DNA from 3 places in the Thalassospira sp. B30-1 genome. Region 1 is predicted to be linked to each of the others. Evidence: predicted binding sites of a transcription regulator. Region 1 holds the regulator's gene; each other region holds the start of a gene.
The links. The regulator PhoB, encoded in region 1, activates phosphate uptake and scavenging genes when phosphate is short. The targets are predictions, from matches to a motif close to TNTCATAAAACTGTCA.
Positions count from the first base shown of each region.

Region 2: IT971_RS11365 (choice-of-anchor I family protein) is a predicted target of PhoB. The motif match lies at 2,974-2,989, and genes of this name have one in related genera.
Region 3: IT971_RS13085 (DUF2794 domain-containing protein) is a predicted target of PhoB. The motif match lies at 3,191-3,206, and genes of this name have one in related genera.

Region 1 covers NZ_CP065232.1:4,038,014-4,043,785, forward strand. The annotation lists gene IT971_RS18960 (calcium/sodium antiporter) at 1-868, opposite strand, end outside; gene IT971_RS18965 (cation:proton antiporter) at 1,186-2,946, shown strand; gene phoB (phosphate regulon transcriptional regulator PhoB) at 3,009-3,704, opposite strand; gene phoU (phosphate signaling complex protein PhoU) at 3,722-4,444, opposite strand; gene pstB (phosphate ABC transporter ATP-binding protein PstB) at 4,466-5,269, opposite strand; gene pstA (phosphate ABC transporter permease PstA) at 5,271-5,772, opposite strand, start outside.
Region 2 covers NZ_CP065232.1:2,336,202-2,341,973, reverse strand. The annotation lists gene pgi (glucose-6-phosphate isomerase) at 1-1,637, shown strand, start outside; gene IT971_RS11375 (DUF2256 domain-containing protein) at 1,662-1,859, opposite strand; gene IT971_RS11370 (NAD(P)/FAD-dependent oxidoreductase) at 1,866-2,891, opposite strand; gene IT971_RS11365 (choice-of-anchor I family protein) at 3,064-4,662, shown strand; gene IT971_RS11360 (response regulator) at 4,810-5,568, shown strand; gene IT971_RS11355 (ATP-binding protein) at 5,580-5,772, shown strand, end outside.
Region 3 covers NZ_CP065232.1:2,710,049-2,715,820, reverse strand. The annotation lists gene IT971_RS13100 (ribonucleoside-diphosphate reductase subunit alpha) at 1-882, shown strand, start outside; gene IT971_RS13095 (ribonucleotide-diphosphate reductase subunit beta) at 923-1,951, shown strand; gene IT971_RS13090 (tetratricopeptide repeat protein) at 2,014-2,775, opposite strand; gene IT971_RS13085 (DUF2794 domain-containing protein) at 2,792-3,145, opposite strand; gene IT971_RS13080 (hypothetical protein) at 3,300-3,725, opposite strand; gene IT971_RS13075 (tetratricopeptide repeat protein) at 4,180-4,830, shown strand; gene IT971_RS13070 (PQQ-like beta-propeller repeat protein) at 4,881-5,772, shown strand, end outside.

The sequences.
Region 1 (5,772 bases):
CCAGCAAAAGAATGGTAACTGCCAGCATGATCCAAAGATCGGATTGCAGAATCTGGTCTGGCACGGCAATCGGCGCAATCAGCGATACACCACCGATGATCACCAGCAGGTTCAAAAGATTGGAACCAACAACATTGCCAAGTGCAACGTCGGAATGCCCGCGGAACGCCGCAACAATCGATGCCGCCAGTTCAGGAAGCGATGTTCCGAATGCGACAAGGGTCAAGCCAATGACGGCTTCGGACACACCGAACTGACGCGCGACAGAAACACCACCATCCACCAGCAGATCCGCCCCATAGGTCAAGGCGACAATCCCGATAACAGTGGCAACAATCGGCTTGAGCCAACCGCTTGGTACTTCGCCGACTTCGTCGACTTCTTCCTCATGCAGGTGGCTGGCATCACCCGGGCTTTTTTTGTCATGCTGATAGGTAAAGTACCAGATCGCTGCCAGAACCAGCAGCATCACCGCCCCAGCCCAGCGTTCGACAACGCCAAACATGCAAAGCCCGATGAACAGAACGGTCCCCAGCAGCATGGTGCCGCCATCGCGCACAACCATGGTCCGCGATGCCGTAATCGGTTTTAGAACCGCTGTTGCGCCGAGGATCAAAAGAATATTGGCAATGTTAGAACCAACCACGTTCCCCATCGCGATGTCGCCCGACCCGGCAAGCGCCGCATTCAGCGACACGACAAATTCGGGGGCCGACGTCCCAGCGGCAACCACGGTCAAACCAACAATGATCTTGGAAACCCCCATCAACAGCGCCAGACCGACAGCACCGCGAACAATGAACTCACCACCGGCAGTCAAAAGCACAAGACCACCGATAATCTGCAAATAGGGGATGAACTGTTCCAATTCCGGCCTGCTCGTTTGGGGAAATTTCTGATTGTTCCATGCCCTTTTACGGGCCAGCGGAACATGGCATTGCGAACGTAGAATAGCAAGCTGCGTCGTCCCGTCGTAATACCATTCGTCACATCGGTGTGATGCGGTTCCCACACTGGCACGCATACCGAAAGCAATCGTCGCGGTCGCCTGCTCTTAAGACGTGTCATCCATCACAGATGCCCTCTCATACGCGAAATTTCCATAGAAATCATAGGGGTATTTCCGCTATCCTGATTTGAACGACTTCCTTTACACGCCTATCTGCGCCGGACGCATAATCCATCATGTCACACAGCGTTCTTTTCGAGCTGTTCCTTGTCCTGACCGCCGCGGTGATTGCCGTCCCGCTGGCACAGAAATTACGTGCGAACTCGATCATCGGTTTCCTGATCGGCGGCTTTTGCATCGGCCCTTTCGGTTTTGGCCTGATCAGTGACCGCGAAGACATTTCAACCGTCGCCGAGCTTGGCATTGTCTTTCTGCTGTTCATGATCGGTCTTGAATTGTCGCGCGAACGCCTGCGCGTGATTGGGGGCCGGTTCGCGACCCTTGGTTTCCTGCAGATCGGCGTCACGATGGCCGTGATGTTCGGTGTATTGCTGCTGATCAATTACGATATGCCCGCCTCCATCGTGATTGCCGGAGCACTGGCCCTGTCATCAACAGCCATTATCCTTAAACAGCTTTCTGATGAACGCCAGTTGCACACACGTTTCGGGCGTGCAGCCCTTGCCATCCTGCTGTTGCAGGACGTTGCGGTTGGTCCCTTCCTGATCATGGTGCAGGCCGCTGGCAATGCCGGGAGCGAAACCAGCCCCTGGATCAGCGCACTAAGCGGTGTGGGGGCGGTTGCTGTATTGTTGCTGACCGGTCGTTATCTCCTGCCGCGACTGTTTCGGTATATTGCGGCTCTTAAAAACCCGGAACTTTTTGCAATCGGGACCCTGTTTGTCGTTCTGGCTGCCAGCACATTGACCGAAGCCGCGGGCCTTTCAATGGCGCTTGGTGCCTTTATCGCCGGGGTAATGTTGGCCGAAACCGAATTCCGCCATCAGATCGAAGCCGACATTTCGCCATTTCGCGGTGTTTTCCTGTCGCTGTTCTTCATGTCTGTGGGAATGTCGGTCAATGCCAATGTGGTCATCGGTCAGGCCGGAACGATCATTTTGTGGCTGATCGGGCTTCTGGTCATAAAGGCAGCGGTTCTTTTCGGATTGTCCCTGCTGATCGGCTTTAACCGTGCATCTTCAATTCGGGTCGCCATGAGCCTGGCCGCCGGTGGTGAATTCGCCTTCGTCATGCTTGCACTGGCATCGCAGAACGGGGCGGTTCCGATTGACATCGCCGTGATGCTGATCCCGGTGGTTGCGATTTCGATGGGTCTGACGCCGACTTTGATTTCGCTCGGCCACCGCATCGAACAGAAGCTTCATCCAAAGGAAACCGATCAGCTAAGCGAGATCTCGGATGAAACCGACGGCATTCAGAAACATGTTCTGGTGATTGGTTGCGGGCGCGTCGGCCGGGTTCTGGCCCGTCTGCTGCGCACCAAGGAAATCCCGTTTATCGTTCTGGAATCCGATGCCCAACAGGTTTCGCGTGGCCGAGCCGAAGGTCTGCCTGTTTATTTTGCCGATGGGTCCCGACCGGAAACATTTCGTGCCGCCCATACCGAACAGGCCCATATTGCCGCCGTTGCCATGGGCAACCCGCACGCAACCGAAAAGACCGTCGCCTTGCTGCGACAGCATTATCCGCATCTGAAAATCTTTGCCCGTGCCCAGGACATCACCCATATCGGTCCGCTGTCACGCAGTGGTGCCGATGCGGCCATCCCCGAGGTACTTGAAACCGGTTTACGCCTGTCCGATCACGTTCTGGCGGCCTGCGATATCCCGCAGGAAGATATCGATATCGAAATAGCCAAGTTCCGGCGTGCCGATATGCTGCTGATGAACGAACTTGCCCCGCGCACCGCGCGCCAAAAAACCGAAGACCAGGCACAAAAAACTGCCAAACCGGCAAAATCCAGGAAAAGCACCTGAAACACAAAGACCCCCATCACGAGAATGGGGGTCTTTCGTTTCGTCTTCCAGAATAACCGCAATCAAGCGGCTTCGACATCCAGTGCATAGCCAGCAGCACGAACCGTGCGGATCACATCGCGCGTTCCCTTGACGTCATTCAATGCCTTGCGCAGACGACGAATGTGAACGTCAACCGTGCGGGTTTCGACATAGATATTCGGCCCCCAAACCGCATTCAGAAGCTGCTCGCGCGAGAAAACCCGCCCCGGATGTTCCAGGAAATAACGCAGCAGACGGAATTCGGTTGGGCCAAGATGGATAGCCTTGCCGTTACGACTGACACGATGGGCGGCCAGATCCATTTCGATATCGGAATAGATCAACTGCCCTTGTGGTTGCGCCGGACCGGATCGACGCAGAAGTGCGCGAATACGGGCCAGCAATTCACCAATCGCAAACGGCTTGGTTACATAATCATCGGCCCCGGTATCAAGGCCGCGGATGCGGTCGCCTTCTTCGCCACGCGCCGTAACCATGATCACCGGCAAATCGCGGCTTTCAGGCTTCCGGCGGATCTGGCGGCAAACCTCGATCCCTGACATCACCGGCAGCATCCAGTCCAGAAGGACCAGATCGACATGGGTTTCGGCCAGAATTTTCAACGCTTCGTCACCGTCCCCGGCTTCGACAACCTGCATCCCCTCGCGTTCGAGGTTGTAGCGCAACATGGTTACGATTGCAGCTTCGTCCTCGACGATAAGAACCGTTGGGTCCATCTTCCTATGCTCCAGTGTCACTCATTCGGTTCTACGACGGCAAAGTTCGCCGCGTCATTTTTTGGCCGAGTATCCATCGGCAGGTCTTCGCCCTTGATCCGGTAATAGATCGTTTCGGCAATGTTGGTCGCATGATCGCCAATACGTTCGATATTCTTGGCGATAAACAGCAGATGGGTCGATGCCGTGATGTTACGCGGATCTTCCATCATATAGGTCAGCAGTTCACGGAACAGGGAATTGTACATATCGTCAACTTCCTGATCGCGCGCCCAGACACGCTGGGCCTTTTCCGCATCACCTTCGATATAGGCATCCAGAACGTCCTTGATGATTTCCTGGCACAGCTTGGCCATGTTCGGGATCACCTGAACCGGGCGGATCGGCGGCACCTGGTTAAGAACCTGCGCACGCTTGGCGATATTTTTCGCCAGATCACCGATACGTTCTAGATCGTTGGACAGTTTAAGCGCGGTCACCACCTGTCGCAGGTCATCTGCCATCGGCTGACGCAGGGCCAGAAGACGTACGGCAAAATCCTGCACTTCCTGTTCCAGCGTATCGATACGGTGATCGGAAAGAATGACCTTCTCGGCCAGTTCAGAATCCCGTTTAACGATCGCACGAATGGCGGAAATCAGCTGACTTTCGGCAAGCCCGCCCATCTGCGAAATGATGTTGTTCAGACGGGTCAGTTCTTCGTCAAACGAACTGACGATATGATGTTTCTCATCGACCATCGAAAATACTCCTGCCCGGACTTAACCGAAGCGACCCGTAATGTATCCCTTGGTGCGCTCGTCCTTGGGATTGGTGAAAATCTGATCGGTTTCGCCCACTTCGACCAGCTTGCCGAGATGGAAAAACGCCGTGCGCTGCGACACGCGGGCAGCCTGCTGCATGGAGTGCGTCACGATCACAATGGTGTAGTTCGAACGAAGCTCGTCGATCAGTTCCTCGACCTTTGCGGTTGCAATCGGGTCAAGTGCCGAACACGGTTCATCCATCAGGATGACTTCGGGGCTGACGGCAACCGCACGTGCAATGCAAAGACGCTGCTGCTGCCCACCAGAAAGACCGGTTGCCGGTTCCGGCAGACGGTCTTTGACTTCTTTCAGTAGACCCGCCCGTTCAAGCGAGGTCATGACGATTTCATCGAGCTCGTCGCGCGAATTCACCAGACCGTGAATACGTGGGCCATAGGCCACGTTGTCATAAATCGACTTCGGGAACGGGTTCGGTTTCTGGAACACCATGCCAATGCGCGCGCGCAACTGAACAACGTCGATTGCCTTGTCATAGATATCACGGTCATCAAGCGTTACCTTGCCCTTGATCGTGACACCGTCAATCGTGTCATTCATGCGGTTCATGCACCGCAGGAAGGTTGATTTGCCGCAGCCCGACGGGCCGATAAGTGCTGTGACCTGACGTTCGACAATGTCAAGATTGACATCAAAAAGCGCCTGGTTGTCGCCGTAGAAAAGATTGAGGTCACGGGCCGTCATTTTCGGGCTAGTGACTGACGGCTCTGCCGTCATTGCGCTTTGAGTTACAACAGCCATTTTACCACTTCCGTTCAAATTTCTTGCGCAGATACACGGCCAATCCGTTCATCAGAATCAGGAAGCCCAGCAAGACCATGATGGCCGCCGAAGTCTTCTCGACAAAGGCACGTTCCGGACTATCCGCCCACAGATAAATCTGCACCGGCAGAACTGTCGCCGGATCAAGTGCCCCGCCCGGGATATCAACAATAAACGCCACCATACCGATCATCAGAAGCGGTGCGGTTTCCCCAAGAGCCTGCGCCATGCCGATGATGGTCCCGGTCAGAATACCGGGCATCGCCAGCGGTAACACGTGATGGGTCACCGTCTGAACCGGCGACGCCCCAAGACCAAGGGCAGCCTGCCGGATCGACGGCGGCACTGCCTTGATCGCCGCACGTGATGCGATGATGATGGTCGGCAATGTCATGAGGGCCAGCGTCAGACCACCAACAACCGGGGCCGACCGCGGCAGGTGCATGACATTAAGGTAAACCTCAAGCCCGAGAAGACCGAAC
Region 2 (5,772 bases), 1.7 Mb from region 1:
AAAATCTGACGATCTGTTGGGAAAAGCTTGATCGACTGGGCGCGGAAGTTTCCAAGAACCTTAATTTACGCAAAGCCTTTGCCGATGATCCGGCGCGGTTTGCGCGTTTCCAGGTCACGCAGGACGATCTGTTTATCGATTATTCGAAAAATCTGATCACCGATGATGTGATGGCCGCATTACGTGAATTGGCGGAAACTGCCAATGTTGAAAACTGGCGCGAACGGATGTTTGCCGGTGATCGGATCAATATCACCGAAAATCGCGCTGTTCTTCATACGGCACTTCGCAATCTGGATGGCAATCCGGTAATGGTCGATGGCAAGGACGTTATGCCCGATGTCAAGGACGTCTTGGTACGCATGAAACGCTTTGCCGCGCGTGTGCATACCGGCGACTGGAAAGGCCATACCGGCAAGGCGATCACCGATGTCGTTAATATCGGGATTGGCGGTTCCGACCTTGGCCCGGTCATGGTGAACGAGGCACTCCGTCCGTATCATATCGACGGTATTCGCTGCCATTTCGTTTCCAACGTCGATGGCGCGCATATCGTTGATACGCTCAAAGACCTTGATGCGGAAACGACGCTTTTCATCATTGCATCCAAGACCTTCACAACCGACGAAACCCTGACCAATGCCTATTCGGCGCGCGACTGGCTTGTTGGTTTGCTGAAAGACGAGGGCGCGGTTGCCAAGCATTTTGTCGCGGTATCGACTGCCTTGGACAAGGTTGCTGAATTCGGTATTGATACAAACAATGCGTTCGGTTTCTGGGACTGGGTCGGTGGGCGGTACAGCCTTTGGTCGGCTATCGGCTTGCCGATCATTCTGGCGGTTGGTTACGAGAAATTCGAAGAATTGCTGCGCGGTGCGCAGGCGATGGATAATCATTTTCGTTCAGCCCCGCTTGACCGGAATATTCCAGTGACGCTGGCATTGATCGGCGTCTGGTATCGCAATGTTCTGGGAGCCTCCAGTCAGGCAATCCTGCCTTATGACCAGCATCTTTCACGCCTGCCAGCCTATTTGCAGCAGGCCGATATGGAAAGTAATGGCAAGTCGGTTACCCGCGATGGCAAGCCGATCTATTACGAAACCGGCCCGATCATCTGGGGTGAACCGGGTACCAATGGCCAGCATGCCTTTTATCAGCTGATCCATCAGGGCACGGAACTGATCCCGGTTGATTTCATCGTTGCGGCGAATGCCCTGAATCCATTGGCAAACCATCATGACAAGTTGGTGGCGAATTGCTTTGCACAGGCCGAAGCCCTGATGCGCGGCAAGACCGAGGCCGAAGTACGTGACGAACTTGCCGGTGGCAATCTGACCCCGGCCGAGATTGATGTGCTGGCACCGCAAAAGATCTTTGCCGGGAACAAACCCAGCACAATGATCCTTTACAAGCAGCTTGATCCCTTTACGCTGGGACGTCTGGTTGCAATGTATGAACATAAAATCTTTGTTCAGGGGATTATCTGGAACGTCAATTCCTATGACCAGTGGGGTGTTGAGCTTGGCAAACAGCTTGCCAAGGAATTGCTGCCAATGGTTCAGGGGAATGAAACTGCCGATAGCCGTGACGCTTCAACCGCCGGTCTGATCCATCAGTTGCATGCCCTTCGGGGTTAATTTTGATCCGACAAATCTGTGGATTTATGGGGCGGTGTCAGCCTGACTGGCACCGCCCCTGATATTTGCTCGATGATCCCGACAACGGGCAGAGCAATATTTGACATCGTCCCAGCAATTACGCCATTTGCGCCTCCAGGCAAACGGTCGATTACAGGTCAGGCAGGTTTTGTGTGGCAGGTCTGATTTTGTCGGCCTTTGACCATTGGCATTTCGGCGCATCCCAAATTACCCGATCAGTGTCTCGATCATGGCATGGGCCGCGCATTTTCCGCTGCGCCATGCGGCTTCCACCCTTGCACCAAGACACCAATCGCCCGCGGCAATGACGCGCCCGTTCATGCCGCTAAGATGACTTTTTCCAAGCGATTTGATCGTGCGGGCATATCGCCAGCGATGCGTGTTTACGGACACCACATCGGGAAGTTTTGCACCGCTAGCTTTATGCAGTTTTTCAAGCAGAAGGAATGCGATGCGTTCCTTGTCTTCTTCCAGGTGATCACGTGACCATTCCGGACTTGCGTGCAGAACCCAAAGATCAGGTGAAGGTCGATGGATCAGATCACGGTGATCGCCATTGCGTGCCGCCCAGCTGATCGCAGGATCGGGATGGATCATGGCATCAAATGCCGTGGGCAACGGTTTGGCAAATGCAATCATTGCTGCCCAGCACGGTGCCATTTCCACATCCGCAATGGGATCAAATCTTGGGGCAAGTGGTTGCAGAAGCTCTGCGGTTTGCGGGGCAGGGGCGGTAACAATCACACCGTCAAATGGCCCGAATTCACCATCCAGATCGTCATGCAGGATAAAGCTGCGTGGTCCGGCGGTTTCGATACAGGTAATACGGTGTTCTTTGCGGATTTCAAACGGATCAAGCAGCGGGGTGATCAGTTTGTTCATTTGCGGTGACCCCTGATACCAGATATCTGCGGCCGTATTTGTACGTTTCAAAGCCGATGCCGGTGCCCCTGCGGTTGCGTTTTCACCACGAAGGAGATGTGGTTGCCATTTCCGAACGGATTTTTGATGTTCGGCCTGTTGCAGGAATGATTGAAATTCCGGATGCAGCGCCGTGACATATTGGGCGCCATGATTGAAATTGCCCAATTCGGTACGACGTGTTGCAAGTCGCCCTCCGGCACCACGGCTTTTTTCAAAAACCGTTACGCAAAAGCCGACTGCATGAAGTGTGGCCGCCGCCCGAAGGCCGGCCATTCCCGCACCGATCACGGCAATATTCATTGGGGCCATTTTGTTGTTCCTGTTCGAACCTTGTGAACCTTTTCCTCCTTACGTCAGAAGTCGTTGTTTGGAGCATCAACACCCCGAAGATATTTATGAAACTGTCATCGTCAGGTCATTAAACCGTTACGCATTGTCCGCAGTTTGTCTGCCACGGTTCATCCAGTTTTCAGGGGGAAATATGCGTTATTCTTTGATGGCCACGGTGGCATTTTCGGTTATGCTCGGTGCCTGCGGCACCACGACAACGTCAAAAAACATGGTAATGGCCGTTGATACGGCGTCGCCTGCCGCCAAGCCGCTTTCAATCGTGCCGATGGGCGACTATCGCACCGGCATGTTTGACGAAGGGGCCGCGGAAATTCCGGCTTTTGACCCGGTGACCAAACGCATATTCGTGGTCAATGGTGGCGACAAGTCGATTGATATTCTTGATATGTCGGACCCTGAAACACTTGCAAAAATCGGTTCGGTCAAGCTTTCGACATGGGGTAAGGCGGCAAACAGCGTTGCCGTTCATGGCAATATTGTCGCAGCGGCTGTCGAGAATGACGACAAACAGGCACCGGGCAAGGCCGTGTTCTTTAACACGGATGGTGATTTCATTGCGGCTGTAACTGTCGGTGCATTGCCCGACATGATCAAATTTACTCCGGATGGCAAGCACGTTCTGGTCGCGAACGAAGGCGAGCCGAACGATGCATTTGACAACGACCCGGAAGGCAGTGTTTCGATTATCCCGGTATCGGGAAATCTCACCGATCTGTCAGATGCCGATGTTCGCACGGTAAACTTTGGCTTCCTGAATGATGTGGACCTGCCTTATGGCATGCGGACATCAAACCCGGGAACGTCGACTGTGGCACAGGATGTCGAGCCGGAATATATCGCCGTCTCGAAAGACAGCAAAACGGCTTATGTTTCACTTCAGGAAAACAATGCGGTGGCGATCATTGATATTGAAACCGCAAACGTTGTCCGGGTTGCCGGTCTTGGTTTCAAGGACCATTCGGTCAACGCATTTGATGCCAGCGACAAGGACGGCAAAATCAACATCCGTACATGGCCTGTGATGGGCATGTATATGCCAGACACGATCGATGCTATCGAAATCGGCGGCAAAACCTGGGTCCTGACGGCAAACGAAGGCGACTCACGCGACTATGACGGCTACAGCGAAGAAACCCGCGTCGGAAAACTGACCCTTGATCCGGTCGCCTTCCCGAATGCCGCAACCCTGCAAAAAGATGAAAACCTCGGTCGCTTGAAAACGACCACTGCGCAGGGCGATACGGATGGTGATGGCGATTTCGATGTGATCTACAGCTATGGGGCACGTTCGTTTTCGGTCCTGAATGCGAATGGCGACATGGTCTTTGACAGTGGCGACAAGTTCGAACAGTTCATGGCGGCCAATTACGAGAGAGTTTTCAACGCATCGAACACTGAAAACTATAGCCGCGATAACCGTTCGGATGACAAGGGTCCGGAACCCGAAGGTCTGGCAACCGGCTACGTTAATGGCACACCTTATGCCTTTATCGGTCTGGAACGTCAGGGCGGATTTATGGTCTATGATCTGACCAATCCGACTAATCCGCAATTTGTCACCTATCATTCAGATCGTCGTTTTTCCGGCAATCCGGAAGCAGACACCGCAGGTGAACTTGCCCCGGAAGGTATGCTGTTTGTCGAAGCAAAGGATAGCCCCACCGGCAATGCCATGCTGATCGTGGCAAGCGAAGTATCGGGCAGTACAAAAGTTTATGACCTGAAATAGGTTTTTAAGCTGCTGTATATAAAGAGATTTCACCTGAAAAGCCGGGGATTTTGTCCTCGGCTTTTTCAATTATGTCCGGTGCTTGGTAAAATGGTTCAATCCTGTAACGTTATGCACTAAACTCCGCGCCACGGTCCGGTTCCGGGCTTGTCGACCGAAGGGAGGCGGAGACTGAGTACGCGACGTGAACCCCATATTCTGGTTGTCGATGACGATCAGGAAATCCAGAAGCTCCTGAAAAAATTCCTGCTCCAGCACGGGTTTCGTATCACCACCGTTTCCGACGGGGCGGAGATGCATCGTGCGCTTCGTGACTGGAATATCGATCTGGTGATCCTTGATATCATGTTGCCCGGCGAGGATGGTTTTGCGCTCTGCCGTGATGTGCGCCGCAATTCCAAGGTGCCGATTGTCATGCTGACTGCGGTGGGCGAGGATACAGATCGTATTCTTGGTCTTGAACTGGGTGCAGATGACTATCTGACCAAGCCGTTCAATCCGCGTGAATTGCTGGCCCGTATTCGTGCCGTTTTCCGCCGTTTTGAAACTGGTACCGTGACACAGGTCCATCACGAAGAAACCAAAACCCAGAAAATCCTGTTTGCCGACTGGACGCTCGATATCGGATCACGTGAATTGCGCGATATTGATGATGTGGCGGTGCATTTGTCGACCGGGGAATTTTCGCTGTTGCTGGCGCTGGTCAAGCATAACAAGCGTGCGCTTTCGCGTGAACAGCTTGTTGATATAGTACGCGGGCAAAGCTCTATCCCGTTTGACCGCAGTATCGATATCCAGATCAGTCGCCTGCGCCGGAAAATTGAAAAAGATGCCAAAAACCCCAAACTGATTAAAACGGTGCGCGGGATCGGCTATCAGTTCTGTGCCGATACGAGGACCGTCTAGGAATTCGATCCATGACAGATCAGATTGGTGCGTTTTCCGAATATATGCGGCGGTTCAAGCCCCGCACGCTGGGCGGACGCATCTTTATGATCATGATGGTCGGCGGTGTCATCATCGCGGGCATCAGTTCAATCGCATCGAAATACATCATCGAACGGAGCGAGCGGATCAGCCGAGCCTATACTCTGGGCTTTACCATTCGCG
Region 3 (5,772 bases), 1.3 Mb from region 1:
GTGCTTCAGGACTTTATCGATCATGCGCCCGATACCATGGCGCGTGCGAAATATTCCGCGATGCGTGAACGTTCGGTTGGTCTTGGCGTGATGGGCTTCCATTCCTTCCTTCAGGCGCAGAAAGTGCCGCTTGAAGGGGTGATGAGCAAGGTCTGGAACAAGCAGATTTTTGATCACTTGAAAAAGCATGCCGATGCTGCGTCCGAGAAGTTGGCGGAAGAACGCGGTTCATGCCCGGATGCGGCCGAATACGGCATCAAAGCCCGTTTCTCGAACAAAACCGCGATTGCGCCGACCGCATCGATTTCGATCATTTGCGGCGGTGCTTCGCCGGGAATCGAGCCGATGGCGGCGAACTCCTACACCCACAAGACGCTTTCGGGCTCGTTTAACGTGCGGAACAAGTATCTTGCCGAGGTTCTGGAAGAAAAAGGTCGGAATAATGAAGAAGTCTGGACATCCATCACGGTGCATGAAGGATCGGTTCAGCATCTTGATTTCCTGTCTGATCTGGAAAAGGACATCTTCAAGACTGCGTTCGAGCTGGATCAGCGCTGGCTGATCGAACTTGCCGGTGATCGCACGCCGATGATTGATCAGGCACAGTCACTGAACATCTTCCTGGCGTCGAATGTTCATAAACGTGACCTGCATCAGATCCATTTCCAGGCATGGAAAAAGGGGGTCAAAAGCCTTTATTACTGCCGGTCGAAATCGATCCAGCGGGCCGAGGTGGTTGCGAACATTCCGGGGCGTGCGAAGTCGAATGATGACGATATGCCAAGCCCGGAAAGCTCGTTTGAAATCCCGGCACTGGTTGCGGCCGCCGCCGCACAGGCATCCAGCGAACCCGATTATGATGAATGTCTCGCCTGCCAGTAAAGCGGCTTTAGCACACAGAAATTTTGCGAGAAGTGACAATATGTCTGACGATAAAGTAATTGATCTTCTGACGGAAAACCCGGTCTACAAGCCGTTCCGTTATCCGTGGGCCTATGAGGCGTGGCTGACCCAGCAGCAAATTCACTGGTTGCCGGAAGAAGTGCCGCTGGCCGATGACGTCAAGGATTGGAACCACACGATTTCCGATGCCGAGCGCAACCTGCTCACGCAGATTTTCCGCTTTTTCACTCAGTCGGATATCGAGGTCAATAACTGCTATATGCGCCATTATACGCGCGTATTCAAACCAACCGAAGTCCAGATGATGCTGGCGGCATTTTCCAACATGGAAACCATCCATGTAGCCGCCTATTCGCACCTTCTTGATACCATTGGCATGCCCGAAACCGAGTATGAAGCCTTCTTCCAGTACAAGGAAATGAAGGACAAATACGACTATATGCAAATCTGGGGCATTGGTCCGGAAGACGAGTATACCGACGAGCATGGTGACCTGCGTCTGACCACACAGGGTAAACGGAACATCGCCAAAACGCTGGCGGTGTTTGGCGCCTTTACCGAGGGTTTGCAGCTGTTTGCCTCATTTGCGATGCTGATGAATTTCCCTCGCTTTAACAAGATGAAGGGCATGGGGCAGATCGTGACATGGTCTGTGCGCGATGAAAGCCTGCATTGCGAAAGCATCATCCGCCTGTTTAGGACATTCTGCAAAGAGAACCCGGAAATCTGGGATGACGAAATGCGCAGCGACCTGATCGAGGCCTGCAAAACCATCGTCAGTCACGAAGATGCGTTTATCGATCTGTCCTTCGAAGCCGGTGCGGTGCAGGGCCTGACAGCGGAAGATATCAAGAAATACATCCGCTATATCGCTGATCGTCGCCTTAGCCAGCTTGGTCTTGAGGAGCAATACGGGATTGAACAGAACCCGTTGCCTTGGATGGATGCGATGCTGAATGCGGTTGAGCACACCAACTTCTTTGAAAACCGCGCGACGGAATATTCAAAAGCCGCAACGCGCGGTACTTGGGACGAAGCATTTTCCTGATCCCGTTTGAGGAACGAATATCATGCAAAAGGCCGCCTTCGGGTGGCCTTTTGTGTTCTGGTTCAGGGAACAGCCAATTCCTGTAGCCTTTTGTCAACACGTCTGATTTCTTCAAGGCGCAGCTTTGGTTCAAGATTGGTAATTGCCGTTGCCGGATCCATTTCAAGTTCGACACCGGGAGGCAGGGGGCGTGGGCCAAGGGCTGAACGGCGCAGCCAGTAATAGGCATCTGCATAATCCTGTTCTATACCCCAGCCGCGTTCCAGCATCGCGCCGAGCATGAATTGGGCGGCATGCATGCCTTTTTCGGCGGCGATCCTGTAGTAATGGGCGGCTTCAACATAGTTTTGTTCCGCTCCACGCCCGTGAAAATACTGTTCGCCAATCAGAAAGGCGGCATCGGTATTGTTCCCGTTGGCATGAAGAGCGCGTTTAAAGAATTCTGTGGCGCGGAACTGGTCATAGCGTAGCCCCCAGCCATTGAAATACATCAGCCCAAGGTAATAGATTGCATTTGCATGATTAGAGCGTGCTGCAAGGGCAAACCAATCTGCCGCCTGTCGGTAGTCCTGTGGTCCGGCAAGACCGCGATAGTAAAGCAGGCCAAGCGCATATTGCGCACGTGGATCGTCTTCCTGTGCGGCAACGCGCCACTGTGCGCGGGCCATTTCATAATTCCCCGCCTGATAGGCCTTGTAACCACTGGTGTAGTCGGCCTGTGCCGGTGGAGCATGAAACGTATATGCCGCCAGAACAAGAAAACCACACAGGATGGTGCGATTGCCGCGATTGGGCGAGAAGAAAGCAAGTATGGAAAGGGGCAAAAGGCGAAACCGATCTTTAACGGGATTTGAACAGCGGGACGACTTTGCGTGCACGTTTTTCAACGGCATCAAGAACGTTCTGGATTTCCGAGCTTTGTTTTATTTTTTCACCGCTGTGAAGTGCTACGAAATGCCCGGCATTCTTGTGATCCGCACCAAGTTTGATGACGGTGAAGATGGCTGTTTCGTGTGAGGAGCGGAAGATGGAGAACATGGCCATGCCATCAAGATGATCAATGGCATAGTCGCGCCATGCGCCACTTGCGACTTGTCTGGAATAGGTGTTCATGAGCTGCATCAATTCAGTCCGGTCGAAATGCACAACGCTTTTGGCTTTGCGGTACTGAGCCAGATTGAACAATGTACCCATGTCTTTCTCCGGACGTAATTTCAAAAGGCCGGGGTAGGGCGTTTATGACGCTCTGATGACACGGTAGCGCGGTTTATCCGCAGCCTCAAGTTTGAAAGGGCCGGGATATGAAAATTTTTACAAATATATGTGTGATTTCAGTTGGTTGAGGTGATTACAGGCTGCGTGAGCGTGTTGGCGGCCAGTCAACGGTTTGTGCACCGGTGTTATAAGGATCGGGTGTGCGATAGCAGCTGACGGCGGCCAAGGTGCGATAGCAATAAAGTGGCGGTTCCGGGACCGGGTCCTTTTTGCAGTATGATTTGCCATCGATCTTGCGGATGGTCGAACAATCGCGGCCAGTCGAAAGGGAAACGACGTGGTCAATCAGGGTTTTGTCGGTGTTGATGATGCTGACAACGTCGAGCGCGATATACCATTCAACACCGGTGAAGATGTGTGTACCTGCAATGTCGGATGCGGTGGTATCGCAGCCTGAGACCCCGGCACCAAGCAGCGTTGCGAATAATCCAGCCAGAACGCGCTGACGGATTATTCGTTTCGCCTCTTGTCGGCTTTGGGCCTTGTGCAAGCTTTTCATCCTGATCTCCGTGCATCGACCGGTCAGTATTTGCCCGGCAGCGATTAAAATTCCGTTTCCCGAATTTACAAATGCAATCCATGTGCCGTTTTGGGTGAAGCAGATACTGTTTTTGATGTTGGGACGGATTGGCCACATTTCAGCCGGGTTTGGCAATTAACCGGACGGCAGATTATGATTTTGGCGGCAGATTTTCGTTCGGGTTAAGGTCTGATCCTGCATCGCAGGCGGCAATTCTTTCCTTTGATGGTTGTTCACTGGATCAAAAACAACGTGATGGGTGGCAGTTTTGCGCGTGAAATACAGCATTGCGGGATTTAATTGCGATATTGGCGGCTCCTGATGTGCAGCGGACTTGACCCCTTGCGTACTGGCGCGTTAAATCCTTGCCGGAATTAATTCTGACAAGCGGGCAGGTTGCCCGCTTTCTTTTGATCGGATTGGAGCGGTTTTCGTGGTTGATATTTTCCAGGAAGTCGAAGAAGACCTCAAGCGCGAGCGCAATGAAGCGCTGTGGCGCAAATACGGCAAATACATCGTGGGTGTGGCGGCCGTGATCGTGCTGGGTGTTGCCGGACGTGAAGGCTGGAAAAGCTACGAGGAAAATTCGCGCATCGAAAACGGCACGCGCATGGCAAATGCCATTGAACTGGCACAGGCTGGTGAAGAAAAGCAGGATGCGGCACTGGGTGCGCTTGATGCGATCATTGCCGATGGCGATGCCGGTTTTGTCGCCCTTGGTCATTTCCAGAAGGCGGCAATTTATCTTCGCGCCGGGGCGAAAGATTCCGCGGTCGCCGAGCTTGAGGCAATTGCGGGTAACAGCGACGTCGAAAAGATCTATCGCGATCTTGCCGTGGTTCAGATTGCGATGAACAACGCCGACGCATCAAATGCCAAGGATTTGGTTTCGCGTTTGGAACCGATCGCTGTGCCTGAAAATCCCTGGTACTACTCGGCACGTGAAATGATCGCGATGCTTCATATCGCAGCAGGCGAGGTAGAGGCAGCAAAGCCGCTGCTGACCGAGATTGCCGATGACAGCGAAGCACCGTCAGGCATGCGCGCCCGCGCAAGTGAAATTCTGAAAGCCGTTGGCGCCTGATTGGCGGGAATGGCACAGGCAACCTGTTCACAGGGACTGGATCAGAGGATATGGTTTTGAGACCACGCAACATTAAATCCCTTTTGTGCGTCATGGGCATGTCGGTTGCCGTTTCGGCATGCTCAAGCTGGCTTGGAGAATCCGAAGATCCGCCGCTTCCCGGTGAACGCCTTGCGGTTCTATCACTTGAAAGCACGGTTCAGCCGGATGCCGAATTGAGCGATCAACGCGTGATCCTGCCGGAACCGGAGCCAATGGAAGACTGGCCGCAGAACGGTGGTCTGCCAAGTCATGCCCTGCATCATGTTGGTCTGGACAACGATGTGCTGCGTCAGGATTGGTCTGTTGGTATCGGCGAAGGATCGATGGATGACAATCTTCTGCTCAATCAGGCGATTGTGGCGCGGGGTGTGGTGTTTACCATTGATGCCGACGCCGTCGTTCGTGCGTTCAGTGCCAAATCGGGCAAACGTATCTGGTCGCTTGAACTGGCGAAGGACGAGGACGAAGACAGCACGCTTCTGGGGGGCGGTCTGGCCTATGAGAATGGTATTCTTTATGCAACCACCGGCTTTGCAGAAGTAATTGCGATTGATGCTCCCAGTGCAACCGTGATGTGGCGCTCACAGGTAACCGCCCCGATGCGCGGCGCGCCGACGGTTCGTGGCGGGCGCGTGTTCGTTGTGACGGTTGATAACCAGACTGTCGCACTGAACGCAATGACCGGCGAGACACTTTGGAGCCATCGCGGTGCATCTGAAGGTGCTTCCTTTATCGGTGGAGCAAGCCCGGCGGTTGATCAAGGGGTTGTTATTTCGGCTTACACGACCGGTGAAATGTACGCGCTTCGTGTTGAAAACGGTCAGGTGATCTGGTCCGATGCGCTGGCATCGGCGGGTCGCACCGATGCGGTTTCGGCGATTGCCGATATTCGCGGTCTTC